DNA from 2 places in the Flavobacterium movens genome. Region 2 is predicted to be linked to the other one. Evidence: riboswitches for the same ligand, from Rfam matches in the RefSeq annotation. Region 2 holds a riboswitch; the other holds the start of a gene.
The links. Region 2 has a riboswitch for S-adenosylmethionine ahead of AAYQ05_RS15790 (alpha/beta fold hydrolase). Riboswitches for the same ligand answer to the same signal wherever they lie in the genome.
Positions count from the first base shown of each region.

Region 1: linked by a shared signal. The riboswitch ahead of AAYQ05_RS04970 (redoxin domain-containing protein) and the one ahead of AAYQ05_RS15790 (alpha/beta fold hydrolase) in region 2 are both predicted to bind S-adenosylmethionine.

Region 1 is NZ_JBCPXY010000002.1:346,543-363,406, reverse strand. Features, by position in the region: gene AAYQ05_RS04985 (glycosyl hydrolase) at 1-416, shown strand, start outside; gene AAYQ05_RS04980 (glycoside hydrolase family 88/105 protein) at 433-1,560, shown strand; gene AAYQ05_RS04975 (aminotransferase class V-fold PLP-dependent enzyme) at 1,635-3,107, opposite strand; gene AAYQ05_RS04970 (redoxin domain-containing protein) at 3,297-4,289, opposite strand; SAM riboswitch class I at 4,540-4,640, opposite strand; gene AAYQ05_RS04965 (response regulator) at 4,856-5,311, opposite strand; gene AAYQ05_RS04960 (PAS domain-containing sensor histidine kinase) at 5,320-7,992, opposite strand; gene AAYQ05_RS04955 (hypothetical protein) at 8,214-8,480, opposite strand; gene AAYQ05_RS04950 (TonB-dependent receptor plug domain-containing protein) at 8,731-10,593, opposite strand; gene AAYQ05_RS04945 (exo-beta-N-acetylmuramidase NamZ family protein) at 10,724-11,866, opposite strand; gene AAYQ05_RS04940 (serine hydrolase domain-containing protein) at 12,071-13,375, opposite strand; gene AAYQ05_RS04935 (beta-N-acetylhexosaminidase) at 13,380-15,881, opposite strand; gene AAYQ05_RS04930 (glycoside hydrolase family 10-like protein) at 15,894-16,864, opposite strand, start outside.
Region 2 is NZ_JBCPXY010000008.1:187,090-203,953, reverse strand. Features, by position in the region: gene AAYQ05_RS15805 (O-acetylhomoserine aminocarboxypropyltransferase/cysteine synthase family protein) at 1-686, shown strand, start outside; gene AAYQ05_RS15800 (homoserine dehydrogenase family protein) at 881-1,969, shown strand; gene AAYQ05_RS15795 (hypothetical protein) at 2,617-2,835, shown strand; SAM riboswitch class I at 3,025-3,132, shown strand; gene AAYQ05_RS15790 (alpha/beta fold hydrolase) at 3,210-4,193, shown strand; gene thrA (bifunctional aspartate kinase/homoserine dehydrogenase I) at 4,195-6,609, shown strand; gene AAYQ05_RS15780 (hypothetical protein) at 6,676-7,233, shown strand; gene AAYQ05_RS15775 (OsmC family protein) at 7,250-7,675, shown strand; gene AAYQ05_RS15770 (trans-sulfuration enzyme family protein) at 7,814-8,986, shown strand; gene AAYQ05_RS15765 (alpha/beta hydrolase) at 9,082-9,588, shown strand; gene AAYQ05_RS15760 (RDD family protein) at 9,662-10,165, shown strand; gene AAYQ05_RS15755 (RrF2 family transcriptional regulator) at 10,322-10,732, shown strand; gene AAYQ05_RS15750 (sulfite exporter TauE/SafE family protein) at 10,804-11,586, opposite strand; gene AAYQ05_RS15745 (sulfite exporter TauE/SafE family protein) at 11,899-12,801, shown strand; gene AAYQ05_RS15740 (phosphoadenylyl-sulfate reductase) at 12,827-13,537, shown strand; gene cysD (sulfate adenylyltransferase subunit CysD) at 13,684-14,583, shown strand; gene AAYQ05_RS15730 (sulfate adenylyltransferase subunit 1) at 14,735-15,979, shown strand; gene AAYQ05_RS15725 (ferredoxin-like domain-containing protein) at 16,143-16,864, shown strand, end outside.

The sequences.
Region 1 (16,864 bases), on a different contig from region 2:
AATCGTGGACAAAATTAAATCCAGATGCTGAAGCTTTTTCTGGCTCTGCAACTTATACGCTTCAGTTTGAAAATCCCAACCCTTCAGTACAAAACTGGAGTTTAAATCTGGGGGACGTTCGCGAAAGCGCAAAAATTTGGATCAACGATGAATTTGTCGGCACACTTTGGTCAATTCCATATAAACTGCAGATTAAAAATCTAAAATCAGGAAAGAACACCTTGAAAATTCAAGTGACCAATCTTCCTGCCAACAGAATTAGAGATATGGAGCTGAAAGGTAAGGAATGGAAAATTTTCTACGAAATAAATATGGTGGATAAAGATTATAAAAAATTTGATGCCACAAAATGGAATCCGATGCTATCAGGACTTTTAGGCCCTGTAACGCTAACTCCTCTGAAAGAACAAAACTAACAGCCAAAAATAAAAAATGAAGAAATTACTATTACTCTCCGCACTTTCTATTTTTTCTATAAAAAGTCTGCCCGCACAAGATTTAACGGATAAGAAGCAAATTCTAAAGCAGATGATTCTTGCCAATGATTATTTTATGCAGAAATGGCCAGACACTGGAAAAACGATTATAACCAATAAGGAAAGATCAAGCAATATCTGGACTCGCGCTGTTTATTATGAAGGTTTAATGGCGCTTCATGAGATTTTTCCAAAAGATACGTATTATGATTATGCTTACGCTTGGGCTGAATTTCACAATTGGGGATTCAACAGTGGCAACACAACTCGAAATGCCGACAATTACTGCGCCGCGCAAACATATATTGATTTGTATAATTTGGAGCCTGAATCGAAAAAACTGAAAAATACAAAAATAAATATCAATATGCTGCTCAACACCCCTCAAATCAATGATTGGTCGTGGATCGATGCTATACAAATGGGAATGCCGGTTTTTGCGAAATTGGGTGTTTTAGAAAAAGATAATCGCTATTTTGAGAAAATGTATGATATGTATATGTATTCAAGAAATAAACACGGAGACAATGGACTTTACAACGCGAAAGAAGGTTTATGGTGGCGTGATGCCGATTTTGATCCTCCGTATAAAGAACCGAATGGTAAAAATTGTTATTGGAGTCGCGGAAATGGTTGGGTAATTGCCGCTTTAGCAAAAGTACTGACTATAATTCCAGAAAATGCGCCTCACAGAGAACAATATGTAAAAGATTTAAAAGCAATGGCGACAGCGCTGGTGCCGATTCAGAGAGCTGATGGTTTTTGGAATGTCAGTCTTCATGATCCGACCAATTTTGGAGGAAAAGAAACTTCTGGAACTGCACTATTTGTATATGGAATGGCATATGGCGTAAATAACGGAATTCTAAAAAAAGAAACGTATTTACCTGTAATTGAAAAAGCTTGGAAGGCGATAACAACAGAAAGTCTTCACGAAAATGGCTTTTTAGGTTATCTGCAGTCAACAGGAAAAGAACCTAAAGACGGACAACCGCTTTCTTACGATAAAATACCCGATTTTGAAGATTATGGTTTAGGATGTTTTCTGCTTGCCGGTTCTGAAATTTATAAAATGAAGAATTAAAATAGTTTTAAAAACCCGACAGTCCAGAAACTTGGAGATAAAACCTGTCGGGTTTAATACTTAACTAACTATACTTAAACTAACTTAAACCATTCATTTACTTCTCTTGCGATGGTATCTTTAATTTCCGGATTCTCAAATTCATTTGAAACCGGATTATATTTATAATCTTTTTTCCATTTTTTATAATTTACGGCTACTTTTTCAATCGCATCGCAGATATAAAAAAGCTCTTCATTGGTTGTAATTGGATGCAGTGATAAACGAACCCAACCTGGTTTATTGGTCTGATTTCGCTGTAATAATTCATTTGTAATTTTTGCCGATTTCTTTTCGTTGATATTAAACAAATAATGCGCATAAGTACTTGCACACGACCAGCCTCCACGTACCTGAATTCCGAAACGGTCATTTAAAAGTCTAACGATTAAATTGTAATGGATATCTTCAATCACAAATGAAACACAGCCAATTCGCTCTGTGGTTAAATCTCCCAAAATAGATAATCCTTGTACTTTTTGAAGTCTTGAAAAACAAAGATCAAGCAGTTCTTTTTCTCGTTCTCTGATTTTCTCCACACCCATTTGCTCTTTTAATTCTAAAGCCAACGCCGTTCTAATGACTTGAAGAAATCCGGGAGTTCCACCATCTTCCCTCACTTCTATCACATCACTGTAACAATATTTCCCTAACGGATTGGTCCATTTTACATTTCCTCCGCCTGGATTATCTGGAAAATCAGATTGGTATAATTTTTCATTAAAAACCAAAATACCACAGGTTCCGGGTCCGCCTAAAAATTTATGTGGCGAAAAGAAAATTGCATCCAATTGTTCATCTGGATCATTTGGATGCATATCGATTTTGACATACGGCGCCGAAGCTGCAAAATCTACAAAGCAAAGTCCGTCATTTTGGTGCATGATTTTGGCTAATTCGTGATAAGGCGTAATAATTCCGGTAACATTCGAACAAGCTGTAAATGAACCAATTTTCAAACTTCTATCTGCATATTTTTTAATTGCTGACGAAAGCACTTTTGGGTCGACTAAATTATTCTCATCAGGTGGCAAAATCACAACTTCGGCATTGGTTTCATACCACGAAACCTGATTGGAATGATGCTCCATGTGAGTGATAAAAACCACAGGTCTGTCTTCTTCAGCTTTTGTTCGAAGCGCCATAATACGCTGCAGTTTCGATAAAGCTGCCGTCATACCACTTCCTGTAGTTACTAAAACATCAGATTCATTTGCATTGACTGATTTCTTAATAATATCTCTAGCATGCTGATAGGCATAAGTAGAGGTTTTTCCTGTCTGACTTGAAAGTGAATGCGTATTGGCAATCATTGGACCAATTTTATTGAGCATTATATCTTCGATCGGAGTGTATAATCTTCCGCTGGCAACCCAGTCTGCATAAACTAAATTTTGTTCTCCGTAAACCGATTCGAAAGTATGATCAATTCCTACTGTATTTTCTCTAAACTTAGAGAAGTAACACTCAGGTTCTGTTGGTTTTGTTGTTGGCTCAATAGCATTCATATCCTATATCATTTTAATTAACTAAATCTATTATTGATTGAATCTTTTTAAACACATAGAAACATAGATTATATTCTAAACAATAGATATTTGAAAAAATCTAGATTTTCACACATAGCTATGTTTGTTATAACAAGTGAAACGCCTCTCTAGATAAAGAAAAACTATGTTTCTATGTGTTTAAATAAATTAATTTGCCTGCCCTAAAAGCGTTTTTAGTGTAGCTTGCAATTCTTCTCCGTGCAAGTTTTTGGCAACGATTATTCCTTTAGAATCTACTAAATAATTCCCCGGAATAGCTCTAACTCCATATAATTTGGCAAAGGCACTGTTCCAGAAAAGCAAGTCAGAAACATGTGTCCAGGTTAAATTATCATCCTTAATTCCCTTAATCCAGTTTTCTTTCTTTTTATCTAGAGAAATCCCTACGATGTTGAATCCTTTATCATGAAATTCTTTGTATGCCGCTACAATATTTGGGTTTTCTCTTCGGCATGGACCGCACCATGAAGCCCAAAAATCTACTAGAGTATAACCTCCTTTTAAATTGTCATAAAGTCGAACTGGTTTTCCTTCAGGATCATTGGCTGTAAAATCAGGGGCTTTTTTGCCTACTGCTAATCCGTCTAAAACAATAGCCAATTCTTTTAATTCTTTCACGTAAGTGGTATTCTGAAGACTTTTATCCAGCAAAGCAATATTTTGTGTAATCTGTTCTGGCGTTAATCTGTAAGACCAATTTCTATATAATACATAAGCCGAAACAATAGATTTTGGATTTTCTGTTATGAATTTGCTGATTTCTACATCTTTGCTCTTTTTATAGCTTTCGAATAAATCTTGAGAAACCGAACCTTCGACCACAGAGGCAGTATAATATTTCTTTGGACTCAGTTTTACCGAAATTGGATCTTTTTCTAGAAAAATATATAAAGGCGAGCTTTCTGTATTGACGCTTAACCCGTATAAATCTGGTGTTTTTACTTTTGTTTTAAAACTAAAATTTCCGTCTTTTACCTTTGCCGAATCTATCGTGGTAAACATTTTATTGTGAAACTTCTGCAAGTAAACATATTGTGCCACTGTATCGACAACAGTTCCTTTTAATTGTAAATTACTTTCCTGCGCCTGAGTTTGAACGGCTCCAAGAAACAAAGCAAAGCCTAATAGTATTTTTTTCATTTTATTTTTAGTTTTTAAGATTAGACAAAAGAATTTCAGGCCAATGCCAAAAGACATTAGCAGATTTTTAATTATTTAAAGAATAGAGTCTGGTAGAACTAGTCTTTTTCCGCTAGAAAAAGGCAAAGCTGTTTTCTTCGAAAATGGAATTCAAAAGCTCATAACCTGCGTACAAAATTGTTTCTGCTTTCATTTAAAAAAATAAAGATTTAACGTTGATGAACTTAAACAGATTTACGGATGAAATCTTTTCTTATCTGCCCGCATAAAGCGGAAGGATTTAGCACCTTGTTCGGCAACAGGTTGCTAAGACGTCAATGGGCCTATTCCCTCAGTCTTTCTGGATAAGTATCATTTTTTAATTTTTCTGATACAAATATATATTAATTCTACCGAATTAGTCAAGTTTAATTTGTGTTTTTTATTTTTTATTGAAAAAAGAAGTATTCAAAAAAAACACAACGTTATAAAAATCAATAGATTAAAATAAATTTATTTCTATTTACAAACTCCTTTTTATAAAAGAAATTCATACTTTTTTTGCATGGAAAAGCAAAGTATTTTACTTATTCAGCAGTAAACACATGCAGAAATTTATTTTTTTCTAGATCGAAAAGTGATTTTTTTAATCCCTTATCAAGGTTTGAAGTAATCGATCCAAGAACCTTTTTTAGATCCTTAAAATCAGTTGGTTTCACAAAATAGCATACAGCACCAAGATTTGCTGCCGCTTCTAAATCGTTTTTATGTGAAGAAGTAGAAATCATAACGACTGGAATTCCTTTATAATTCTCATTCAATTTCAGCCTTTTCAAACATTCCCACCCGTTCATTATAGGCATATTCAAATCCAGAAAGACAATCCCTGGAATTTCTTCTTGTTTTTCGAGTAATTTTAACGCTTCGCTTCCATTTTCGGCACAATGACAAATAATACTTTTATCTATATCTGCCAGCGCTTCACAAAACATTTCTGCATCATCCTGATCATCATCTGCCAATAAAATTATCTTTTTCCCCATAGTTTTAATTAAATATCTTTTTCTTTTTGTTCAAATGGCAGTGTTATGCTAAAAACTGCTCCTTTATCAGCAATTCCTGTTGCGCTAATACTTCCTCCATGCCGTTCGGCAATTTTTTTACAGAGAGACAAACCTAAGCCCGTTCCTTCGTAACGATCTTTGGAATTTAAGCGGGTAAAAGTTTCAAAAATACGTCCAGTTTGATTGTCTTCAAAGCCAATTCCGTTATCTTCTACCGTAATTACCGCCACTCTTCTTCCGTCTTCAATTTGTTCATTTGCTTTAATTGTGATTTGGGGCGACACTTCTTCTCTAGCAAATTTAATAGAATTGTTAATCAGGTTATAAAACAATTGATAAAGCAATACAGAAGCTCCTTCAACCAGAGGGAGCTCTTCATAGTAAATTTTACCTCCTGTTTTTTGAAGCGCGATTTCAAGGTCGCTTTCTATATTTTTAATCACTTCATTTAAATCGACAACCGTTGCTTTTTGCAAATCGGCATTGATTTTAGAATAGGCCAACACACCGTCAATCATAGTAAACATACGGTCTGCCGCAACATGAATTCGTTCAATATATTTTGAAGATGATTCGTCTAACTGTTCGCTAAGATGATCTTCGAGACGGCTTAAAAATGTTTTGATTTTTCTAACGGGCTCTTTTAAATCGTGAGATGCAACATGGGCAAACTGCTGTAAATCGTCGTTGGAACGCTGTAATTCTTTGGTACGCTCTGCCACCAAAATCTCCAATTTTTCGGTAATCGATTTTTGCTCATGAATATCAGTGCAAGTACCAAACCAATTGGTAATTACGCCTTCTTTATCTCTTATTGGAAGCGCTTTACTCAAAAACCAACGGTATTCTCCCGTATTGGCATTTTTTAAACGAAACTCAATCTGATACGAAGTTCCTGCATGAACACTTTGATACCAAGTTTTTGAGACTAAAGAAACATCGTCTGGGTGAAGTACGGGCATCCAACTTGAATCTCCAAATTCATGTTCATTGAAACCAGTATATTCGTACCAGCGGCTGTTATAATAATCTATAAATCCTTCTGGATTAGATGTCCAGATAATTTGTGGCACAAGATCTGCAAGCTGCCTAAATTTTTCTTCGCTTTCTGCAATTACATTTTGAAGTTCTTTCTGCGAAGTAATATCGCTTGAAGCACCAAACCATTCTACAATTTTTTCTTTATCGTTTAATATCGGAACCACTCTAGAAAACACCCATTTCACAGTATCATCTTCATTTATAATTCTGTGTTCCATTTCGAAAATACTTTTCTCCACTATCGATTTGGAAATAAGATGCACAGCACGCTCCAAATCACTCGGGTGAATAAATTTATCGAGCCAATTGATGCCTTTTTTTCCTGAACTAGACAACTCTCCGTCGCCCTCTAGATTATGCATGATCATCCAATCGGCATCCATGCGATAAACCAGATCAGATGAAGCGTTGATTAAGGCTCTAAAACGGTTTTCACTTTCTTCCATTTTCTGGCGTGCCACCACTTGCTCAGTAACTTCTACTGCTACTTGTATCATACCAGTTATCTCTCCTTCTTCTATTAGAGGTCGATAAGCCAGATTATAATAGTAGTTCTTCAATTCTCCTGTCCGATTATGAGGCACTAGAACTTCGCTTTGATCAAACGGAATTCCTTCGTTATAAACCTTTAGAACTTGTTCCCACACATATTGCCCTTCTAGTTCTGGCAATACATCTATCAGACGCATGCCTATAATTTCTTCTCCTCGCCCTATCATTAGGAGCATATGTCTGTTTATCTGCTCAATAACAAGATCATCTCCTCGAAGTACCAAAGTGGGAGCTGGAGTCTGATGAATCATTTTACGGAAACGACTCTCATTTTGCTGCAGTTTCTCTTCAGCCAGTTTGCTTTCGGTTATATCTCTTGTTGTTCCAGCTACACATTCTACTTCTCCTTTTTCGTTAAAAACGGGAACAAAAATATAATCGTAAATTCTTCTTCCCAATTCGGCATGCGGAAAAGAAACTGTTCCTCTAATTGGCTTTTTATTGGCCACAACAGCATCAATTTCGCTTTCATGCATTTCGGCATGCCAGTCTTCGTAACCATTTTCTCTTAATCCGCGGCCAATAGAATCTTGTTCTGTTTTGCCCCACATGGTTAATAAAGCTTTGTTTGTATAAATGAACTTATAATCAAGATCAAATACATAAACCAAATCGGGAGTGCTGTTTATTATAGAATTGTAAAGTCTTTTTTGTTTTTCTGCATCAATCAATGCTTCATTCAATGCAGTTTCGGCCTGTTTTTTTTCGGTGATGTCTTCCATCGTTACCACCAACAATTGATCTTGAGCTACGGCAGTAAAACGGAACCATTGTTTTTTGGTTTCAGTACCAAACCATTGTTCAAAATTAGCTGGAATACTGGTTTCTAAAGTTTCAATAAACTTTTCAAGAACGTCTGTTCCGTTTACATTAGAAAAAACTTCACTGTATCTTTTATTTTTATAATCCGAATTCCCGATCCAGTTTACTAAATAGGCATTACATAATAATATCGTAAAGTCTCCAGCTTTACCCTTTTTACCATACAAAGGTTTCAAGACTGCAATACCATTTGGCGCAGAATTAAAAACAGTTTGAAAAAGGTCTAGATTATGTATTAGCTCCATTAAGATATTTGATGAAAAAATTTCTAATGCTGTTTTTTGCTACTAATGAAACGTAAATTTGTTAAATTCTTTCTCAAATATAAATAAAAACACGATTGCCTGTTTAAAAAATAAAAAAAGCCAAATCGTTTAAAATTTGGCTTTTTTTCGGTTTGACAAGAATAACATCAGTTACTGTCTAATATGCAAAAGAGCGGAGTATTTTTCCGCTCTTTTTAAAATTAATCTGTTTTTGTTTCTTCATTTCCAAAAGTACGAATATTCATATTGGAATTGTCTTTATGTCTCAGTTCTTCATAATCGCTATCATCTCCCCAATCTCCTGTATTGGTGTGCTGAATAGGGTTGTCACTTTCATTTACATATTCTTCTTTATTTTCGCCATTCGGAAAATACATATGGTATCCTAAAATAGGATCCCAGTTTGATTCCTGAGTACGATCAATACCATCTTGGAATAAATCGTTTTGTTCATTTCTTGTTTCCATTTTCTACAATTTTACACCCTCAAAAATTGAAAGCCCGATTATTATTTCATTCGTAAGTTAGTAAAATTCAACAAATTAAATCACAACCTATTATATCATTTAACGAAAATTTTACATGATTCTGTATTGTTAAATAAATTTTTTAATGCGTTTTAATTCAGTTTTTAGAATTATACTGAAACTAAAAAAGCCTCTAAACACAAGGTTCACAGGCTTTTAAAAAATATCTGAATTCTTGAAAATTTACTTCTTAAAAAGTAACCAGTTTTACTCCTAAAGTAAACCAGCGTGATGGCAACGGTACTGCCCCTACTTCGTAATAAGTTGCATTGAATATATTTTGTCCGTCTAAAAAGATTGTAAATTTATTAATTGACTGACTTACTCTAAAGTCATTTACCCAATAAGATGGTCCTGTAATTCTTTCATTAAAACGAGTTGCAAACATAACCGATAGATTTTTAAACTGATAATCTATAGTATTGGTAATTTGATGTTTTAATGACGAAATTGCATATTTTGAATACGTTTCTGTACGTGCACTTTTGAATTCTGAATCTAAATAGGTGTAAGCCAAAAGAATATTTAATCGAGAATCTTTAGAGAAATCGAATCTATAAGTTCCGCGTAAATTAATTCCGTTTGTGTTTAAATCTCCAGTGTTTTGACTCTGCCAAGGCTGCGTTGTAAGATTACGCATCCAGTCGATATAATTATCAATTTTTCTATAGAAATAATTTGCATTCAAGCTTAAAGCTCTTTTGTTGTACTTGAATCCAATTTCGCTTTGAAAAGCATTTTCTGAATCCAAATCTGGGTTTCCAACATTTCCTGTCTGTTTCAAATACAAATCTGTAAACGACGGAATTCTTTGGCTTGTTCCGACATTTCCAATAATTTTAAATGCATCGGTAATCGCATAACTAGCATCAATTCCAGGATAAATCTGCCATTTGTAATCTGAATTGTAATTTAAATATGTTCCGATATTTACATCCAGTTTTTCAGTAAAACTTCTTCTATATTCTGCATAAAGTCCCACATTTTCGCGATCGTGATCTCCAATGTTTGATGAATGGATGTTTTCATTTCTAAATTCAGCTCCAAAACCAATTTCTCCTTTAGATAATTTTACTGTAGAGTTTAATTCTCCTGCAATAGAATTGGTATAATGCTGACTTCTTCCAACAGCCAGATTTGAATTTCCTAAATAACGGTAATCATCATAATTGTAACGATATGTTATTCTCGGCATAATTTTCCAGCTATCCGTAATTTGATGATTAGACTGAAGATTAGCAAACGTAGTCTGAACAATTTCCGTTGAGTTTTTATCTCCCGGCGCAGCATAAAATCCGTTTGCTCCAAATCCGTTTTTGATATACCCTGCAGAACCCTGAATTTCATTTTTATCATTGATCTGCACATTTCCCTGATAGAAAATTTTGTTGTTTTCGAATGCTGTGTTGTAACGGTATCCGTTGCTTTTATCATGCGAAGCAAAAAGCAAATGCTGCTGTTTTTCTTTACCTAAAACAGCTCCAGCCTGAACTCCTGTTCCGTAAAAAGTATCTCCTGTATCTTGAGTGTCTTTTTCAAAATTAGATCCTGCATAAGTGCTTACCATAAAACCAGAATCGGTTGGTTTTTTGGTAATAATATTAATTGCTCCTGTTAAACTGTTAATTCCGTAAATTCTCGCTGCTGGTCCGCGAACGACTTCGATTCTTTCAATTGCTTCAACCGGAAGAGGCAGGTTTAGCATATTATGAGCAGTTTGCGAATCGATTACTTTTGCTCCGTTTAATAAAACAACAGTCTGCTCAAAACTTCCTCCATCAACACTAATGTCGGCTTGAGTTCCAAAAGGCCCTCTTTGTCTGATATCTACTCCGTTGGCATACTGCAATACTTCTTGCAAGGTTCTTCCTGGCAGTTTTTTAATAGTTTCGCTCGAAATAACATATACATTTCTATTTTGTTTAGAAATTGGTGTATTAAAACGGCCTTCATTAATAATAACTTCATCCATTTGGTTGATGGAATCTTTCTTTGTCTGTGCGTAAAAATTGGTACAAATTACTGCAAAGGCAGCAAAATAGATTTTTTTCATTTTGGTTTACTATTTTTTTGGCAAAAGTAAACCCTTACCGTACCAATAAAGTATACCAGTTTTGTAATTACAACTAGACCGGATGATATTATGATCTATTTTTCTAAAATCTAAGCAAAACTGAGAGATATTACTTATAAATCAAATATTTGGCGCGCATTTTTTTAAATGCAATTAAACCTTCTTTCCAACTGTTTCTGATTTCTTCTTCAGAAACTCCAGCTTCAATTTGCTGCTGCAGTTTTTCATTTCCTGCGCGAATAGCAAACTTTCTTTTATCAAAAAATTTAGATTTATCTGCTGTTGTCTGATAGGCTTTAATCAACCATTTAATTTCTAATCTGCTTATCCTCGGAATAGAAGACAAATCTTCTCCATTGCATTCTATACCTTTGTATAAAGGATCTTTATCTCCAAAATTAGGCTGTGGAGTAAAAGATAAATCGCTTTTTGGCAGATATGGCGAACCGTAAATCTGAAACTGCTTTTCTGTTCCGCGTCCCATACTTACATTTGTTCCTTCAAAAAGACATAAACTCACGTACAAATTAATTGCCTGATCGTTTGGCAAATTTGGTGAAGGTCTTACTGGCAAACTATAAGAGCTTTTTCTGGTATAATTCAAACATGGAATCACAGTCAATTTGCATTGAATTCCATCTTTTAGCCATTTTTGTCCATTGATCATTTTGGCTTCTTCGCCTAAAGTCATTCCATGCAATAAGGGCGTTGGGTGCATTCCAATACCGCTTTTAAAAGCGATATCCAAAACCGGCCCGTCAACGATCGCAATATTTGGATTGGGACGATCCAGCACAATTAATGGAACATTGTTCTCAGCGCAGGCTTCCATAATGCGGTGCATTGTAGAAACGTAAGTATATAATCGCGTTCCAACATCCTGCAAATCAAAAACCATAACATCGATTCCTTTTAATTTCTCTGGGGTTGGTTTATTGTTTTTTCCGTAAAGCGAAACAATCTGCAAACCAGTTTTAGAATCTATTTCGTCAGATACATTTTCTCCAGCATCAGCCGTTCCTCTAAAACCGTGTTCTGGTGCAAAAATGCTTTTTATTTGTACTTTTTGTTCTACTAAAAAATCGACTAAATGTTTTTCTTTAGTGATAATTCCCGTTTGGTTAGTTACAATTCCTACGGTTTTGCCTTTTAATAAAGGCAGGTATTTTTCAGAATTCTCAGCACCCGTTTTTATTTGCTGCGCAAAAGAAACCGCTGAAATTAGCAGGCAAATTATAATTAGTTTTTTCATAGCTCTTATTTTTTTTTGCCACAGATTAAAGGATTAAAAAAGGATTTTTTTGTTTGTCACTAATTACACAAATTTTCGCTAATTCTTTTTTTACATACTTTACATAAAATAAAAATCACTTTAATCCTCTTAATCTGTGGCAAAACTTTTTCAAACAGATTAAGAAAATTAATTCGTGTAAATTCGTGCAATTCGTGGCAAACTTTATTTATTAATCTGTCTCCAGATTTTAGCGCTAAAATCGTCTTTGTACATTAATCTGTTTGTTCTCGTTGGGTTAACTCGATTGGTTAGAATGATTAAAAATCGGTTTGTATTTCTATTCATAAAGAAAAAAGTTCCTGTAAAACCCGTATGTCCAAAATCGTCTTTTGTAAAAAATTCGTCTGGTTTTCTTTTATCAAAACCTAAACCGCGATAAATTCCCTCTTTTGCAAGTGGCGAATCTGTAAACTCTTTTACGACATTGGCTTTTAGAATCCGTTTTCCGTTGTAATTTCCGTTGTTCATTAACATTTTACAGATTACAGCAATCGATTCTGCGTTGGCAAACAAACCTGCATTTCCAGAAACGCCTCCAAAAATTGCTGCCGCTTCATCGTGCACATAACCTTTTACAGTATCTTTTCTGAAGAAATTATCTACTTCAGTTGGCATTACATTATCTATAGAAGTCCATTTTAACGGATTATAGCCAATTTTCGAAATGCCTAATTCGGTATAAATTTCATTTGTGAACTCATCGAGTTTTTTTCCTGTTTTGGTTTCAATCATTTGCTTCACCAAAAGCAAGTTTAAATCGCTATACAAATATTTCCCTCTCGGATTTGTATTTGCTTTCGCAATCCTTTCATAAACCGACGGATAAAATTCTGGATTGAGCCACATGTTTTTATAAATCTGAACCCAATTTTCTTTTGGCTCAAAAACCAAATATTTTGAATCGTAAACGATGTTTTTATTCACGTACATATTATCAAAAGGCTCAACATATTGCTCTGATTTTTGATTGCTCAAAAAAGGCGAATTGTCTGGCGTAGAAAGCAGTGCTTGATAAAAAGTGATACTTGGCGTTAGTCCTGAAGTATGCGTTAGCAATTCAAAAAGCGTTAAATCGGAAATCGCTGTGTTTTTGTACATCGGAACAATTTCGCCCACTTGATCTGTCAATTTAATTTTTCCATCTCCAACCAAACGCATTGTTACAAGAGTCGCTCCTAAAACTTTAGACATTGAAGCCAAATCAAAAACGTCATCTGGTTTTACTAATTGCTTTTTCGCATAATCATGATAACCATAATTTTTAGATATCAGATTAGAATCTCCTGTACCCACGATAATTTGCGCTCCTGGAAAAAAGCCTTTTCCCAGAGCATTTGTCATCATTGAATCAATGTAAACTTCATTTCTTTTTACATCAAAAGATTGCTTTGCCTTTTTCTGCGAATAACCTTTTACTCCCAAGAAAATCAAGGAAACCAATATAATTTTAATACCAATATTTTTCATCGTACTATGGATTAATTTTTAAGTCCTGTCCTGCCATCAAAGGCTCATTATTGGTTCCTGTAATTTGTATTCTAACTGCTTTTACAGGCTGTTTCGGATAAATGGATACGTTTCCGTAATCGAAATTATCGCCTTTTATGAAATCAATTCCATTGTATGAAAACTCCACAAAACCATTGTTAATGATAAATCTCGGGTGATGCGGAATTCCAGTTAAAACATCTATTTTAGAAGTGGTTACAGGATTAGTAAAGGTATACAAAATCCAATCGCCATCTTTGCAGGCAACATCGGTACGCAAATACGATTCTTCATTATAATCCTGCAGATTCGAAATTGGAAACTTCGGATTTTCTGCCATCGACGAAGTTACTTTCACTTCTGGTTCCTGATAAGGCGTACAATTGAATTTTACATTTGCTGCAGATTTTTTCTCTTCTTTATTTTCAATTGTAAAATCTATTCTATAGGTGTTTTTTTCGTTGTAATTATCAATTAAAAATCTCAAGCGAGGTTTTGATTTTAATGCTTTTTCGTCTGCATAAGTCTGCACTAATTTATCATTTTCGAAAAGCGAAACATTTTTGATTGTTCCATTTGCTCCATCATCTGTTGGATTAAAACTTAAATACCAAATACCTTTTTTATCTACATGATCTGAAATATTTTCAGAAATCGTCAAAACTTCTGCTTTTGAAGTATTCCAATTGGCTACAGGCAATTTTTCAGCTTTCACCGCAGGACTTGCCGAATATTCATTAAAAAATACTCTGAACATATAGCGTTCATAATCCTTAGTTTGAATTGGTCCTGTATACAAAGGCGATTGTCTTGTTGGTTCATTTCCATCTTTATCAAATCGCACAACAGCACCTTCATAAGGTGGCGTTACAGTAATTGTTCCGTTTTTATAAATCGCTGTTGGAGGAAAATCCCTGAAAGCAATTCCCATATCAGCCAATCTTTTTAAATGGCTATTGGTTAATCTTCCATAAAAATCATCCCAGTTTTTATCTTCTTTTTTAGACCATCCAATTTCAGACAACGCACTGATTCTCGGATAACTTTGGTATTCCATAATTCTTGCAGGACGATCCAGATATTCGCTCCATAAAGCACCTTGAACGCCAATGATGTTTTTCTGTTCTTCTGGAGTTAAATCGGTATCTGGAATTGGTTCAAACGAATAGGCTCTTTTGGTATCTGTGATTGCTGCCCAACGATGGCCACGTTCTGTTTCAGATTGTGCCATATCGTAATATGTAAATTGCCCTGGCATCATGATGGTTTTATATCCTTTTTTTGCCGATTCAATTCCGTAACTAATTCCTTGCCAAGCAGAAATTAGCGTATTTGGATCAATTTCTCCGCCTTTCAGGATTTCATTCCATCCGTCTGTTTTTTTATGGTATTTGTCTACAATTTTCTGAACTCTTTTAAAGAAATAATTTTGAAGCTGGAAACTATCTGTAAATCCTTCTTTTGCCATTAAAGCTTGACATTTTGGACAATGTTCCCAATTGGCACGGTTGACTTCGTCTCCCGCAACATGAATGTATTCAAAAGGAAATAATCCAGATACTTCTCTAATGATTGAATCTAGAAGATCATAATTTTCTTCACGGCCTACACACCAAACATTTTTCACTTCTCCCTGAACACTTTTAAGTTCCTGCGTTATTGTACAGCCCACTTCTGGATACGAAGCCGTTACCGCACGTGAATGCCCTGGAATTTCGATTTCTGGCATTACAGAAATACCACGATCTGCGGCATAAGCCACGACTTCTTTAATATCTTCTTGTGTGTAAAAACCTCCGTAACGCTTGTCTCCAGAACCATAAGATGGAAGCAAAACTTCGCCAGGTCCTCTCCAAGCGCCTTTTAAAGTTAAATCTGGCAGTGATTTAATTTCGATTCTCCAGCCGTTATCGTCTGTTAAATGCCAATGAAAAACATTCATTTTATGAGCAGCCAGCCAATCGATATATTTTTTTACGGTTTGTTTGTCGAAGAATTGTCGCGAACAATCCAACATCATTCCACGCCAATCAAAACGAGGATAATCTTCTATTTTCACAAACGGAACAGTTCCTTTTTTAACCTCTTTTGCAGAGCAAATTTGCAGTAAAGTCTGAAATCCGTTTAAAACGCCTTTATCTGTTTTTCCTTTTACGAAAATTCCGTTTTGGTTTATTTCTAATTGATAACCTTCATTTGGAAGATCCAATTTCTTATCTACCAGAAATGAAATATTATTTTTTCCGAATTTTTTCCCAATCGAAACAATTGGGGTAATTCCAGTATTTTTGGAAAAACCTGTCGTAATATATTCGGCACTATTTTTTAGTTTTTTGTCTACAACAATTTTTAATGGCGAAGGCAAAACAAACTGTCCTGCGCTTTGCTGAACGGATACAGGTTTTGGAATTAGGTCTAATTTTTGGGCTTGTACAAAACTAAGCGAACTTAGAAATAGGGCTAATAGAAGAATACTTTTTCTCATTTCTTTTATATTTTATTTTATTGAAAATTCAATCGGACTGCTTTCTGTCTGGGTCTGACTCAAAGCGGTGAGCGCATAAACGTAGTTTTCCAAATCGGCGTTTGGCACTTCAAGTTTTAGAGCCGTTGTCACATAATAAATATTCTGAGGATTTGAGAAATCGGTTATTCTTCCTTTTGGGAATTTGTAGATTACATATTTTTTGTCATTCAATGCCGCTTTCCAAGTCAAAACTGCTCTATCGCCTTTTTTAGCAATCATCGCATTTGTTGGCGGTTCTGGTTTTAATCTTGTAATTCTATTGGCTTCGGGAGTTAGAGCGATGTATTTGTATTCTTTTTGAAGAAGAGGTTTTCTAAGCGTATCTCCTTTTTTCAAGAAAGTCGAAGCGGTAAAATGCATAGAACCATCAATTTGAGGCATTTTACGAATCATTTCAATCTGTTTTACAATTTGATCAGGACTTCTCCACTCTGGCTCTTTAGTCGTAGTTGAAATTTTGTAATCACCGTGACCCACGTAAACATTTGCTCCATATTTGTGTTCTGCCCACCATTTTGCCAGAACTTCAAAATTGGCTCTATCAAAACCAATGTGCCAATAGATTTGAGGCGTTACATAATCGATCCAGTTTTCTTTTTGCCATTTTAAGATATTCGCATACAAATCATCATAATTGGTTGCTCCTGCTCTTGTATTAGAACCTTGCGAATCTTTGGCAATATTTCTCCAAACTCCAAATGGCGAAATTCCGAACTCGACTTCTGGTTTATTGGCAATAATGGTATCTCTGATTTGCTTGATGATTAAATCGACATTGTCTCTTCTCCAATCGTCTTTATCTGTAAACTGACGCGGTTCTTTGGCGAATGCCTTATCATCTGGAAACTCCTGCCCTTCAATTTTATACGGATAAAAATAATCATCCATATGCACCGCCTGAATATCGTATTTACGAACAATTTCGCCTACAACAGAAGCAA
Region 2 (16,864 bases):
AATATATCGCAGGAAACGGAACTTCATTAGGAGGCGTTATCATTGATGCTGGAAACTTTGATTGGGCAAACGGAAAATTCCCCGAATTTACCGAGCCATCTGCAGGATACCACGGATTAGTATATCATGAAGCTTTAGGAAATGCCGCTTTTATAGCAAAAGCTCGAATTGAAGGTCTGCGTGATTTTGGTGCCGCTTTGAGTCCATTTAATGCTTTTCAGATTATTCAGGGACTAGAAACACTTCCAATCCGAATCAAGAAACACAGTGAAAATGCTTTGGCTCTAGCTGAATGGTTAGAAAAACAAGATGAGGTAGTCTGGGTAAATTATCCAGGTCTAAAATCAAATAAATATTTTGATCTGGCCAAAGAATATTTGCCAGAAGGTCAAAGCGGCATTATCACTTTCGGATTAAAAGGAGGTTTTGATGCAGCCAAAAAAGTGGTAGATGATACCAAATTATTCTCTCTGCTGGCTAACATTGGTGATACGAAATCATTGATTATTCACCCTGCAAGCACTACACACCAGCAATTAACAGAATCAGAGCAAATAGAAACAGGAGTCTCTAAAGATTTGATTCGTCTATCTGTTGGAATTGAAGATATAGAAGATTTGATTGCAGATCTGCAAGCTGTTTTTGAAAGTGTTTCGCTTTCTCAATTCAGCATCAATAAAAATTAGGTTTTTTTGTTTTTTGTTTGAAAAATTGCCTTTAGCGAGTGGTTTTGCTAAAGGTAATTTTTTATGAAAAACACCATTATAAAATTTAAATCATATGTAGAGACGCACTGCAGTGCGTCTAATTGATAAACGTTGGAATATTAATGAACTAACATCACTTATATGGTTTTAAAAAATTAAAAATGTTAGAAATTATGTCAAAGCTTAAAATAAACATTATCCTTTTCGGAATTGGTAATATCGGAAGTACTTTGATTAATCAAATTGTTGAAAGTCAGGAGTTTTTTCTGGAAAGTAAAAATGTCGATTTTCATTTTCCAATAATAACCAATTCGACGGTTGCTTTTTTTGAGAAAGAAGGCGTTGGATATGCTTGGGAAACCAATTTTAGACAATTGGCTGTTCCTTTTAAAGTAGAAGATATTGTCGAATTTGCACAAGAAAATGAATTCGAAAACTTGATTGCCGTAGACGCAACAGCCAGCGATGAATTGGTGAAGCATTACAATACGTTAATCAAAAATGGATTCAATATTGTAGCAGTAAACAAAAAAGCCAATACGCTCCCGATTGACTTATATAAAGAACTGAGAGCAGATCTTAAAAAGTATGACAAGGAGTTTTTTTATGAAACATCTGTTGAGGCTGGAATTCCTGTTTTGCAAACCTTAAGAGATTTGTATTATTCGGGAGAAAAAATCACTAAGATTCGAGGGGTTTTCTCTGATAATTTGAGTTATGTCTTTAATCGATTTTCATCGGAAGATGTTTCGTTTTCGTCTGTTTTAAAAGATGCAAGCCTTTTAGGTTTAATGAAATCAAACTTCAAAGAAGATTTATCAGGAAATGATACAGCAAGAAAGCTTCTGATATTGGCTAGAGAAATTGGAAAAGATTTTGAGCTTTCAGATATTAAAATTAAGCCGTTTATAACCGAAGAACATTTGGAAAAAAATGGTGTGTTAAATAAAGACGCAGTCGATAAATCTTTTAAGATTGCCAAAATTACTCAGGCAGAAAGTCATGTGCTTCGATATGTAGGAGAATTTGATATTGAAAAAGGCACTTTGGAAGCCAAATTGATTTCTGAACCAGTCGATTCTCCAATCGGGCAATTGAAAGGTTCTGATACCATTTTTGAAATTTATACCAAATCGTACGCCGATATTCCGATTGTAATTCAGAGTGCTCCACCATGCAAACAGGCAATTTCAAGAGGAATTATAACTGATATTCTGAAAATTGCAGAACGAATTAGGGCTAAAGAAGCCGTTTGGCTATAAATTTTTAGAAAAAAATAAAAAAAAGAAAAAAAGTTCTTTGATAAATTGATTTGTCAAATGGAATTATTAAGGAAAATATGTTTTTTTGTAGGTTTTTTACCTTTATTATTTCGTTTTCGTTTTTGTAAGACGTTTTTTGTCGTTAAAAAACTGATTTTTAACGATTTTTGTAATTAAATTCTTGAATTTAATTTGTGTAATAAAAAAAATATTTGCATATTTGTTATACCCAAAATCTACTAGAAATCAAATGAACTTAAAAGTCAACAAAATGTTTTGTGCCATTTCGGTTAAGACCGAGGTTGGGGTGTCTATTGCTTAAAAAAATTGTAAGAATACAATAATAATATAGTAAAAGCCTCCCAAGAAAAATTGGGAGGCTTTTTAATTTACAACAAATGCAGAATTTAAATAAAATACAATATAAATCACAGATGAATAAATCCTTACAGATGAACAAGATGTTTACTGTCGCGCTTATTTGCGCATACGTCTGTTGATACTAAAAGTATAAATGAGTTTAAAAACTTAAACCCTTTTGGTATCTAGAAAATCCAAAAGGGTTTTTTTATTCCCGAAAGGGGCTTAACACAAACATAAAAGAGAAATAAAGATTATAAAACGCAACTTAACTAAAACTTAATATCATGAGCACATTGAACTACTTAGCAGAAAAAATTTCAGATTTGAAAAATAGAAGAACAAGAAAAAATAATCCGCCTCCACCAATAAACGAATTGGCTCATCCAAGATTCGGAATAACAGAGGCTGAAATCACAGAGGAAGGTAAAGCAGCAGAGAAAAAAGTACCTAACTCTTTATTGTTTTTGATGTATTCAAAAGAAAATGAAACGCTTTTTATCTAAACGGAAAAGCATCATAAACTAGGGTAAAACCTGCTTAATTTTACTGGACATTTTTGTTCGGTAAATTTTTGCGTATAATAGTTTTTGCTAAAATAAGTCTCAGAAATTTAACAAACACTTTTAGATAAAATTTGTTTGTTAGAGAAAATAGTAGTTAATTTGCACCGTTAAGTTCAAACACGTATTGAAATGTTATAAAGAAAGGACGAGGGATTAGACCCGATGAAGCCTTAGCAACCCTTCGTTAAAACGAAGAAGGTGCTACATTCTACCACGCCAAACGTGGAAAGATAACAACAAGATTTTTTCTAGTTAAACCTAGTTTTTCTTTCTAATATTTCCATATACAAATCAATAATACAACAGATTTGAAATTGGAAAATATACCAAATCCCATTATAATTCAAGATTTCATCACAGAAAGTGATGCAACTTATCATTCTATACCATTAAGTTTTACGCTGGCAGGTCAACCTCTGCACAGCGCGCCTATTGTTTTGGTTAACCATGCTTTAACTGGAAATTCGCAAGTTACTGGCGAAAGTGGCTGGTGGAATGACTTGATTGGCGAAGGCAAAACCATTGATACTGCTGTTTACACCATTTTGTCTTTTGATGTTCCAGGAAACGGAAACGATTCTTTCTTAATCGATAACTATTTAGATTTTACAGCCAGAGACATTGCAAGAATTTTTATCGAAGGTGTGAAAACTTTAAATATCGAAAAGCTTTTTGCAGTTATTGGAGGTTCTGTTGGAGGTGGAATTGCTTGGGAAATTTTAGCATTAGCGCCAAATATCACAGAAAACCTTATTCCGATAGCGAGCGACTGGAAATCGACAGATTGGCTTATCGCAAATTGCTTTTTACAAGAGCAAATTCTTAATAATTCGTCGAAACCAATTGAAGACGCCAGAATACATGCCATGCTTTGTTACCGTTCGCCAGAATCTTTCAAAGAAAAATTTCAGCGTACCATAAACCAAGATCTTTTAATTTTTAATATCGAAAGCTGGTTGGCGCATCATGGAAAAAAATTGCAGAAAAGATTTCAGTTGTCTTCTTATAAATTAATGAATCAGTTGCTTAAAACAATTGATATTACTAGAAATAGTGAAAGTTTTGAAAACTTAATGTCTAAAACAAAAGCTTCAATTCATATTGTCGGAATCAATTCAGATTTGTTTTTTACAGCAAAAGAAAACGTAGAAACTTATGAAGAGTTGAAGAAGTTTAAAGACAATGTTTTCTATAGCGAAATTGATTCGGTTCACGGACATGACGCTTTTTTAATCGAGTACAAACAATTAGATCATTTACTTGCCGATATTTTTAAGGCAGAAACAATAAAGAAATAAAATGAAAGTATTAAAATTTGGAGGTAAATCGTTAGCAAACGGAGAAGGACTTAACAAAGTTGTTTCAATCATTTCTGATAAAGTAAATCAAGGTGAAAAAATTGCCGTTGTAGTTTCTGCACGCGGAAATGCTACTGACGAATTAGAGTTTATTTTAAGCATTGCAGCTAAAAATGGCAGTTATAAAGAATTATTAGAGAATTTTAAAAAATATCAAATATCAGATTATCCACAGGTTGATTTATCTGAAGAATTTAATGTCTTAGACAAACTTTTTGAAGGAGTAAGTCTAATTGGTGATTACAGCAAAAAAATCAAAGATCAGATTTTATCTAAAGGAGAATTGCTTTCGGCTAAATTATTGACGGCTATTTTACTGGAAAAAGGAATTCCTGCCAATTTTGTAGATACAAGAGATTTGTTGAAAACAGATTCTAAATTTGGCGATGCTCAGCCTTTAGAACAGCTTTCAAAGAAAAACGTAGTAAATTATTTTAAAGAACATAACGGCGAAACGGTTAATATAGTTACAGGCTTCATTGGCTCAAACAACAACAACGACACAACTACTTTAGGTAGAAATGGCAGTAACTATACCGCTTCGTTAATCGCAAATTATTTAAACGCAGAAGAATTACAAAACTTCACGCACGTAGACGGAATCTATACTGCAAATCCAGATTTGGTTGCAGATGCTAAAAAAATCGAATATTTATCGTTTAACGAAGCAAATGAGCTGGCAAATTTTGGAGCAACGATTCTTCATGCTAAGACGATTATTCCTTTGTTAGAAAAGAATATCCCGTTACGAATTTTAAATACTTTCAATCATGAAAATCGCGGAACTTTAATTACATCGGATTCTTCTAAAGAAGGGATTAAAACACTTTCTGTTTTAGAAAATGTCTCTCTTGTAAATCTTGAAGGACGTGGATTACTTGGAAAAGCGGGAGTTGATGCCCGAATTTTTAAAGTAATGGGCGATCACAATATTAGTGTAAGCATCATTTCTCAAGGTTCTTCAGAAAGAGGAATCGGTCTTGTGGTGGCAACAGAAAAAGCTACTCTTGCGATGGTTGAATTAGAAAAAGAGTTTGAAAATGACTTTTATTCTAAAGATGTAAATCAAATCACGGTTACAGACAATGTATCAGTAATTTCGATTATTGGACAGGATTTAAGTACTTTCCATAAACCATACACCGCTTTAATCAAAAATAAAATTGTTCCAATTTTATTCAACAACACTGTAACAGGTAAAAACGTGAGTTTAGTTGTGAAAAAAGAGGAATTAAACAAAGCTCTGAACGTAATTCACGGAGAGATTTTTGGAGTTTCTAAAAAGATCAACATTGCCATTTTCGGTCACGGATTAGTTGGAGGAACTTTAATCAATCAGATTTTAGAATCGGCTGCAGCAATTGAAAAACGTAAAGACATTAAGCTTAATGTTTTCGCTATAGCGAATTCTAAAAAACTGCTTTTAAATAAATACGGTGTTAACAGCAATTGGAAAAGCGAAATTGAAACCAAAGGCGAAGCTTACACCATAAAAGATATTATTGCTTACGCGAATGAGCATCACTTAGAGAACTTAATTGCGATTGATAACACCGCAAGCGCAACTTTTGTTGAGAATTACATTCCGCTTGTAGAAAGCAGTTTCGATTTGATTTCTTCTAATAAAGTGGCAAATACATTAAGCTATGGTTTCTACAAAGAGTTAAGAAAAGCATTAGCAGAAAACCAAAAGAATTATTTATATGAAACCAATGTTGGTGCGGGATTACCATTAATTGATACGATTAAATTATTACACCTTTCAGGAGAAAATATCACAAAAATAAAAGGAGTTTTCTCTGGAACTTTAAGTTATTTATTCAATAATTTCTCAGCGAAAGATGCTCCATTTAGTGAAATCTTGCAAGAAGCAATTGATAACGGATATACTGAACCAGATCCGCGTGAGGATTTATGCGGAAATGATGTTGGTAGAAAATTATTAATTTTAGCTAGAGAATTAGATTTGCAAAATGAATTTGAAGAAATCTCAATTCAGAATTTAATTCCAGAACACCTACGCGAAGGAAGTGCTGCCGATTTCTTGACAAAATTGAAAGAATTCGATCCAATTTATGCTAAAATAAAAGCAGAACAACAGCCAAATCATGTTTTAAGATATATTGGTGAATTGTCTGGAGATTTGCAAAATGACAAAGGAAATCTAGAAGTTAAATTAGTTTCAGTGCCAAAAGATACTGCATTAGGCGGATTAAAAGGTTCAGATTCTTTCTTCGAAATTTATACAGAATCTTACGGAGATCGTCCAATCGTTATTCAAGGAGCCGGTGCAGGTTCTGCGGTAACGGCAAGAGGAGTTTTTGGAGATATTTTAAGATTATCTGATAAAGGATAATAATGCAACAGCAATAAAAGAAAGAAAAATCTTAAATTCGTAACTTAATTAAATAGTTTTAAAAGTATGAAAAAGATTTTTATCTTATTGTTGATTTCAAATAGTATCATGGCTCAGGTTTCTAATGTTATTAGGAACAAAGACAGTTATACTCAGGATGTTTTTCCGTACAAAGGAGTAAGAATAATTCAGGTTGATGAGGTAAGCTCTCCAGGGAATGAAGAAAATGTTTTTATTTTTTCTAAGATTGAAAAAAATGTTATTCCTGACAAAATGTATTTCCAAAGGTTTACGAAAGTAAATGATAAATGGGTTTTAAAATCGATTTTGGAAGTAAACCACAACGGAATTATTTCATCTTGGGGAAGCCGAAAAGCATTTGGAGATTATAATAAAGACAAAAGTGTAGATGCTCTTTTTATTTACGGATTATACAATGCTGATTTTAAGCAACAGTCAGTTCATCTTGTATTTTCCCAAAAAGATAAATTTTACAGCATAGAGTCAAGTGTTTCAGATAATTTTGGAACAGACAAGTTTTCAGATAATTTTAAATCTTTAGATGCAGAATCTAAAAAACAGGTTTTAGAGTATTGGAATAAATTAGATAAAAAAGACAAATAACTTAGGAATAAATACCATGAAAGTAACTTTAAACAGAGTAAATGATGCATTTCATTTCAAAGTGAAAAATGAACGCGGTCACATAGTTGACGTTGACAGCAGAGCTGAATTTGGCGGAAGTGATTTAGGTGCAAGCCCAATGGAACTGGTATTAATGGGAGTTGCAGGATGCAGCGCTATTGATATGATTTCGATCTTAAAAAAACAACGTCAGGAAATTACTTCTTTCAACGCTGAGGTTGAAGGAACTAGAGTTCAAATCGAAGAAGCAAAACCTTTTAAAGAAATCGATGTGGTTTTTTATTTAGAAGGAGAAATCAATCCTGATAAAGCAAAAAAAGCGGCTCAACTTTCTTTTGAGAAATACTGTTCGGTAGCTAAAACGGTTGAACCAACAGCGACAATTAAATACAAAGTTGTCTTGAACAACGAAGCTTTATAAATTAGATAATTTGTCAATTAGATAATTAGAAAATGCTCAGATTGCGCATAAATAATTGACTTGTTTTGGGTTTAGATTTCAGTTTTAAAACTTAAAACTTGAAACCTGAAACAAAAAAAACAAAAAAAACAACACACAATGAATACAGAAGAATTTGGTTTTGAAACACAAGCCATCAGAACACAATTAGAAAGATCTCAATATTTAGAACATTCGGTGCCTTTGTACCTTTCATCAAGCTTTGTTTTTGAAGATGCTGAAGATATGAGAGCTTCTTTTACAGAAGAAAAGGAAAGAAATATTTACAGCCGTTTTAGCAATCCAAACACTTCGGAGTTTGTAGACAAGATCTGCAAAATGGAAGGAGCCGATTCTGGTTATGCATTTGCAACAGGAATGGCAGCAGTATATTCTACTTTTGCCGCTTTGTTAAACTCTGGAGATCATATTGTTTCTGCGAGCAGTGTTTTTGGTTCAACTCACGCTTTGTTCATGACTTATTTTCCAAAATGGAATATCGAAACTTCTTATTTCGAAATTAATAAGCCGGAAACAATAGAAAGTTTCATTAAGCCAAATACTAAAATATTATACGCCGAATCTCCAACAAACCCTGGAGTTGATGTAATCGATTTAGAATTGTTAGGAAATATTGCTAAAAAGCACAATTTGATTTTAATTATAGATAATTGTTTTGCAACGCCATATTTACAGCAGCCAATTAAATTTGGAGCGCATTTGGTGATTCATTCAGCTACTAAATTGATTGATGGTCAAGGACGCGTTTTAGGCGGAGTAACAGTTGGAGATGCAGAATTAATCAGACAGATTTATTTGTTTTCTAGAAATACAGGACCAGCTTTATCACCGTTTAATGCTTGGGTTCTTTCAAAAAGTTTAGAAACATTGGCTGTTCGCGTTGACAGACATTGCGAAAATGCATTAAAAGTTGCTGAGTTTTTAGAAAGTCACCCGAATGTAAACAGCGTAAAATATCCGTTCTTGAAATCGCATCCACAATACGAAATTGCTAAAAAACAAATGAAAGCTGGTGGAAACATCATTGCATTTGAAATTAAAGGCGGAATCGAAGCAGGAAGAAAATTCTTGAATTCAATTCAACTTTGCTCATTATCTGCAAATATTGGAGATACGAGAACAATTGTAACTCATCCAGCTTCTACAACACACAGCAAATTATCTGAAGAAGATCAATTGGCAGTAGGAATCACGCAAGGTTTAGTTCGTGTTTCTGTTGGTTTAGAAACGGTTGAAGATGTAATTGCAGATTTAAAGCAAGCATTGGCTTAAACATAAAATATAATATTTTTGAAGGGCTGTTTTTTTGAAATAGCCCTTTCTTTGTTATTGAAAGAATCACTCTTCTTAATTTAGTTTTACAATATATGAAAAAACCAAGATTGCTTTTTCTGTCAGATTTGTTTGGAGGCAATCCTGAATGGATTCAGAATTATATCGAAATTTTAGAACTTAAATTTGATGTTCAATATTATGATGTTTTAAAATTAGCTCAGATTGATTCTTCAAGTGATGAAATCCATAATCAATTTTTGAATGGCGGAATTGAAAAAGCTGTAAATAACTTATTGGATTTGGAGAGGGAAAATGCCTCAGTTTTAGGTTTTAGCATTGGTGGAACAATTGCTTGGAAAGCTTGCTTAAGAGGTTTAAAAGTTAGCGAGTTAGTAGCTGTCTCTTCGACAAGATTGCGTTATGAGGAAGAAAAACCTAATTGCAGTATAAAACTTTATTATGGCGATAAAGACAAAAATGTGCCAAATTCAAGCTGGTTTCTGGATCTAAAAATTCCCAATGAGATTCTTGAAAGTCAAAATCATCAATTGTATATGGAAAAAGAAAATGCATCTCTAATTTGTGATGATTTTTTGTAGTTTTTTACTTAAAAATTATATTTTTGTTGCGACTAAAATTATAACCAAAAGTTTAACTAACAATTAATTGCATATGAGCAATTCTACTTACGTTTTAGATGACAAATTATTAGTGTCTGCAGGGGCACGTTTTTTAAATTACATAATTGATCTTTTTATATTTTTTATAATCCTGATTGCAATTGGTGCAATGATAGGTATTCTTTCTGCATTATTTGGGCTTACAGGATTAGCAGCATGGATGGATGGTTTAGGCGATTTAGGGTGGAATGTCATTGCTATTGTAGTTTCTCTAGTTTATTATATTACTATGGAAGCTTTATTTGGAAGAACTGTAGGGAAATTTGCTACAGGTTGTATTGTTGTAGATGAAAATGGTAAGAAACCAGATTTTGGAACAATTGTTAAAAGAAGCTTATGCCGATGTATTCCTTTTGACGCTCTAACTTTTTTGGGAGGCTCTAGAGGTTGGCATGATTCGATATCAGAGACCTATGTTGTAAGTAAGAAGGCTTTGGATGAAGAAATAAAAACGTTTCATGAATTCAATTTAATAGGTGTAGAAGAGGCAAATTAATTAAACTATACTAATTTAGTAGAATATAAGTTTGGATCTGTTATATTCTCATTTAAAAAGATTATTTTTGTTGCAGAAAATATACGTATTGTTTGTTTTAGTTCATTTTGCTAATTATCGGAACTAGAATTTGCAGTTACAATCTAAAACTTAAAAATGCTTTCAAAAAAGACAAAATACGGAATTAAAGCTCTTACATATTTAGCCAGAAGAGAAAATAATGAACCTGTGCAAATTGCCGAAATTGCTAAAAGCGAGCATATTTCGATAAAATTTCTGGAAAGTATTTTGTTGTTGCTTAGAAATTCAGGTTTTCTTGGTGCAAAAAAAGGAAAAGGTGGGGGGTATTATCTGATAAAAGATCCTAAAGATATTAGTATGGCTAAAGTATACAGAATTCTTGAGGGACCCATAGCATTATTGCCTTGCGCGAGTCATAATTTTTATGAAAGATGTGATGATTGCGATGACGAATCCACTTGTGCAGCACGACGTTTAATGACGGAAGTTCGTGATAATACACTTAAGATATTAGAAAGTAATTCTCTGGCAGATATTGCATTTTAGGAAATGCTATTATTTATAAAACAAAAGACCATTTCTGAATTTGAAATGGTCTTTTTTCTATTTATGATGTATTAGAAAATCAATTTATACCCAGCTAAGAAAAGCATTACTGCGATTGCATTTCTAAGAAACTGATCAGGTACTTTTCCGCTTAGCATACTTCCCATATAGATTCCAGGAAGCGATCCCATTAATAATTGACCTAATAAACCTAAATCTAAATTTCCCATAGAAGCATGCCCAAGACCTGCAACTAGGGTTAATGGAACAGCGTGTGCAATTTCAGTTCCTACTAAACGAGGAGTTGGTAAAAGCGGATAAAGAAAAAATAGAGTTACAGTTCCTAGCGCTCCCGCTCCAATAGAAGTTAAAGTTACAGTTGCACCTAGTAAAACTCCAATTGCAATTGTAAGCATATTTTGAGTGGTACTTGCGCTATGAAATTTATCTCCAGCATGTTTTTGAGAAAAAACTAAAAGTTTCTTTTTGAATATAATCGCTACCGAAGTAAACAATAAAGCCCAGCCTAAACTATATTTAATAACGCCATTTATAGTTTCAATATCAGTTTTAATACTGTTTAAAATCCATAATGTGATTAAAGAAGCGGGAACACTGCCAAGAGTGAGCCAGCCTGTAATTTTCCAGTTGATATTGCCTTTTTTATTGTGAACAAAAACACCACCTGCTTTAGTAAACGCAGCGTACAATAAATCGGTTCCTACTGCGGTTGTTGGCGGAATATTAAAATATAATAAAATAGGAGTCATTAATGAGCCTCCACCAACACCTGTTAATCCGACAATAAAACCAACTACTAAACCTGCAATTACAAGACCGATCTGAAAATCCATGAAAAAATATTTGCCGCTAAAATAATAACAATTTTATAATTATCCTATAGATTTTGTAGAGATTAAATGTGTATTTTTGCGGATCACAAAATTGAAGCGTGTTGTTAAAATAACAAGAGGCAGCATTTAATTTGTTAAAATAATCACTAATTCCTTTTTAAATCTCTTTTAACTTGGTTTATAAGACTATAGCTAATGTAAAAAAGTAAATATATTGTTTTGATATTTCGAAATATATAGTACTTTTGCAAAGTAATCTACTAAGCCGATAGGGTAATGGATTTTTAAGAGTAAAAAAACAATTCTTAAAATATGGAAAATGAACTTAAGTTAAACAACGCTATAGTAAAGTCTGATTCTTTATTAAAGGAAAAATTGTGGGTTGTAATACCTGTTGTTTTGTTGTTAGGTTTGGCAGTTACATTAATTTATAATCATCACGCCGAATTTTCGTGGGATGGTTTTGTTCAGGGATTTGATGAAAATCTTTTAGCGTTTTTCTTAATTGGTGTTTTTGCACAATTAGTAGATGGCGCTTTAGGAATGGGGTATGGAGCTACTTCTACATCATTTTTATTGGCTTATGGAGTATCGCCAGTTTTGAGCAGTACGGCAGTTCACGTTTCAGAGATGTTTACCACAGGAGCATCGGCGCTTTCGCACCACCGCTTTGGAAACATCAATAAAAAATTGGTTAAACATTTATTGATTCCAGGAGTTTTAGGATCAATTACAGGGGCTTATTTATTGTCAGATGTCATTGACGGAGATATTATTAAACCATTTATTGCGGTTTACATGATTATTCTGGCAGTTGTAATTATCAGAAAGGCTCTTAGAAAAAGTGTTGTAAAAAAGAAAACAAAAAAACTTGGAGTTTTGGCAGTGTTTGGAGGTTTTATGGATTCTGTTGGAGGAGGAGGCTGGGGGCCAATTGTGACTTCAACGTTATTAGGAAGAGGAAGAAACCCGAAATATACCATTGGGTCTGTAAATGCGGCTGAATTTGCGATTTCATTTGCTAGTGGAATCACTTTCATGCTTTTTGGTGGAATTCACGGCTGGCAGATCATTATCGGATTGATTTTAGGAGGAGTTATTTCAGCCCCAATAGCAGCTTATTTGGTAAATAGAATCAAAAGAAAACCAATGATGGTTGCGGTTGGAGTTCTAATTATAATATTGAGTTTAAAAACATTATCTAAATTATTGTAAAAGATAATTTTAGAAAGGAGAGATTATGAGTGCGATTATTGTACAAGAATTATTAGAGAAAACTGCAGCCCTTTCGCTTGACGAAACCTTAGTTTTTTTAGCAAAAGAGTTTCCAGGAAAAGTAATTTTTTCGACTTCTTTTGGTCAGGAAGATCAGGTAATTACCGATTTTATAGCAAAAAGCAATACTGATATTGCGGTATTTACTTTAGACACAGGAAGATTATTTCAGGAAACTTACGATGTTTTTCATAAAACATTAAAAAAATACAAAAGACCAATCGAAGTTTTTTTTCCAGAAGCGGCTTCAGTAGAAAATCTTCTGAAAACAAAAGGGCCAAACAGCTTTTACGATTCAGTTGAAAACAGAAAAGAATGCTGTTTTATTCGAAAAGTGGTTCCGTTAAGAAAAGCTTTAGCAGGAAATTCAGTTTGGATAACAGGTTTAAGAGCTGAACAATCGGAGAACAGGCATGATTTAAGTTTGTTTGAATACGATGGAAACTTCGAAATTATCAAATTCAATCCGTTGCTAAAATGGACTTTAGAAGAAGTTGAAACGTATTTGTCGGAGAACAATGTTCCTCAAAATGCTTTACACAAACAAGGTTTCGTAAGTATTGGATGCGCACCTTGTACGAGAGCGATTTTTCCAGGTGAAGATATCAGAGCCGGAAGATGGTGGTGGGAATCAAGCCATAAAGAGTGTGGGCTTCACAGTGCTAAGAAAGAGTAGGCTTTTTAGAAGAAAGAAGCAAGAGGCAAGACTTTTTTAGAGAATAGAATATAGATTATAGAATAAAGAGTGGAGATTTTTAGAGCAGGTAACTTGAAACCTGAAACTTAAAACTTGAAACTCACAAAATATCAAACAAAAAAACAATGAGTTCAGTATTAAAAACAAACGCTTTAGAGAGTGAAGCGATATACATTTTCAGAGAAGTAATTTCACAGTTTGACAAACCGGTTTTACTTTTTTCAGGAGGAAAAGATTCTATTACATTGGTGCGTTTAGCGCAAAAAGCATTTTTCCCTGCTAAGATTCCGTTTCCTCTATTACACGTTGATACGGGACATAATTTCCCTGAAACCATTGCTTTCAGAGATAAATTGGTAGAAGAATTAGGTTTAGAGTTGATCGTTCGTAATGTTCAGGATGCTATTGATGAAGGAAAAGTGGTGGAAGAAACTGGTAAATACTCAAGTAGAAACAGTTTGCAAACAACAACACTTTTGGATGCAATTGAAGAATTTAAGTTTGATGCTTGTATTGGAGGCGCGCGTCGTGATGAAGAAAAAGCAAGAGCTAAAGAACGTATTTTCTCAGTTCGTGATGATTTCGGACAATGGGACGAAAAAAATCAGAGACCTGAGTTGTTTGATATCTTAAATGGAAAAATTGAAAATGGACAAAACGTTCGTGTTTTCCCAATTTCAAACTGGACAGAATTAGATGTTTGGAGTTATATCGAGAAAGAAAAAATCGAGATTCCGTCAATCTATTTCTCACATAAAAGAAAAGTTTTTTTGAGAGACGGTTTAATCTGGTCGCATTCTCCTTTTGTGTACCAAGAAGAAGACGAACAAATCGAAGAACGAATTGTTCGCTTCAGAACCGTTGGAGATATGAGTTGTACAGCAGCTGTTGAATCTTACGCAGCAACTATCGAAGAAGTAGTTGGAGAAATCAGATCATCAACCATTTCTGAAAGAGGAGCCAGAATCGATGACAAACGTTCTGAAGCTGCAATGGAAAAGAGAAAACAACAAGGATACTTTTAATTTTTAATAAGAAGTTAAAAGTTAGATGTTAGAAGTTGATCGTAGGAGGTTAACAACGGAGTGAAATTCAAAGATTCAAAAAAAACAAAATATTTAAAAGTAAGGTTGAAAACTTGAAACCTGAAACTTTTAAAACTTGAAACAAAATAAGATGGACGTTTTAAAAATAGCAACAGCAGGAAGTGTAGATGACGGAAAAAGTACTTTGATTGGGAGATTATTGTACGATACAAAATCATTGACGACTGATAAAATAGAAGCAATCGAAAAAAGCAGTAAACAAAAAGGATATGATTATCTTGATTTTTCTTTGGCAACTGACGGATTAGTAGCAGAAAGAGAACAAGGAATCACAATTGACGTTGCGCATATTTATTTTTCGACTGCAAAGAAAAGTTACATTATTGCCGATACTCCAGGTCACGTAGAATATACCAGAAACATGGTTACAGGAGCTTCGACTTCTCAGGTTTCTATCATTTTGATTGATGCCAGAAAAGGAGTTATCGAGCAAACATACCGTCACTTTTTTATCAATAATTTATTGAGAGTAAAAGAAGTAATCGTTGCCATCAACAAAATGGACTTAGTAGATTACTCAGAAGAAGTTTTCAATAAAATCAAAGCTGATTTTGAGGCTTTAAATGCAAAAAGCACTTTCAAAGAACAAAACGTAAGTTACATTCCGTTAAGCGCTATCAACGGCGGAAACGTTGTGGATAAATCTGAGGATATGCCTTGGTACGAAGGACAAACAGTTTTAGAACATTTAGAAGGGTTACATTCTCATGATGTTTACGAAGCAGGAAAAGCACGTTTTCCGGTTCAAACAGTGATTCGTCCAAAAACTGAAGAATACCACGATTTTAGAGGTTATGCTGGAAAATTATACGGAAACTCAATTAAAGTTGGAGATGCTGTAACAGTTCTTCCTTCTTTAACAGAATCAAAAGTATCTAAAATTCATTTTTTCGATAAAACATTTGACGAAGCTACAGCAGGTTCTTCAATCACAATCGAATTAGAAAATGACATCAATGTAACAAGAGGCGATATGATTGTAAAATCAGATGAGCTTCCAAAAATTGAAAAAGATATCACGACAACAGTTTGCTGGATGGACAGTAAAAAACTGGTTGCGGGAACTAAATATTTGGTACAACATAATACCAACAGAGTTTTAGCAAAAGTAGAAAGCATCAAAAATACAATTGCTACTGATTACTCAGGAACGACAGAAGTTTCACAATTGGCAATCAACGAAATTGGAGAAGTTACGATCAAATTAAGCAAGCCGTTATATTTTGATTCATACAACGAAAACAAATCAAACGGAGCTTTCATCTTAATTGATACAGCAACAAACACAACAGCAGGAGTAGGATTTATTAGGTAAACCTGCCGTAAGCTTTAAGCTATAGGCTTTAAGCTTTTAGCAAAAACGTATAAAAAGGCACGCAAAAAAGCTTATAGCTTATTGCCTAAAGCCTAAAGCAAGAAAAACACAAAGTTTAAAAAGCTTATAGCCTAAAGCTTAAAGCCTAAAGCGAAAAAGAGAAATGGAAAGTTTTAGAACAGAAATAGAAAATCCGGTAGTTCAGAAGGAGATTATCGAATTAGAAAAAAAGATTCACTTATTCCGTGGAGGAAAAATTGATGATGAGCGTTTTCGTAGTCTTCGTTTAGCGCGTGGAATCTACGGTCAGCGTCAGGAAGGCGTTCAAATGATTCGTATCAAATTGCCTTACGGTAAAGTTACCAGCGAGCAATTAGTGCGTATCACACAAGTTTCGGATGAATATTCTACAGGACGTTTGCACATTACAACGCGTCAGGATATCCAGATTCATTATGTTAGTTTAGACAGAACGCCAGAACTTTGGGCAGATTTGGCTAAAGACGATATCACGCTTCGTGAAGCTTGTGGAAACACAGTTAGAAATATTACAGGAAGCGAATTAGCGGGTGTTGACGTAAACGAACCATTTGATGTTTCGCCTTATGCACACGGACTTTTTCAATACTTACTAAGAAATCCAATCTGTCAGGAAATGGGACGTAAATTCAAAATTTCGTTCTCTTCTTCAGACGAAGATACTGCTTTGAGTTATTTACACGATTTAGGATTTATTCCGAAAATTAAAGACGGACAAAAAGGTTTCAAAATCATGTTTGGAGGAGGTTTAGGATCTCAGCCAGCGCATGCTGAATTGCTTTCGGAGTTTGTTCCGGTAAACGAAATCATTCCAACAGCAGAAGGAATCATCCGTATTTTTGATAG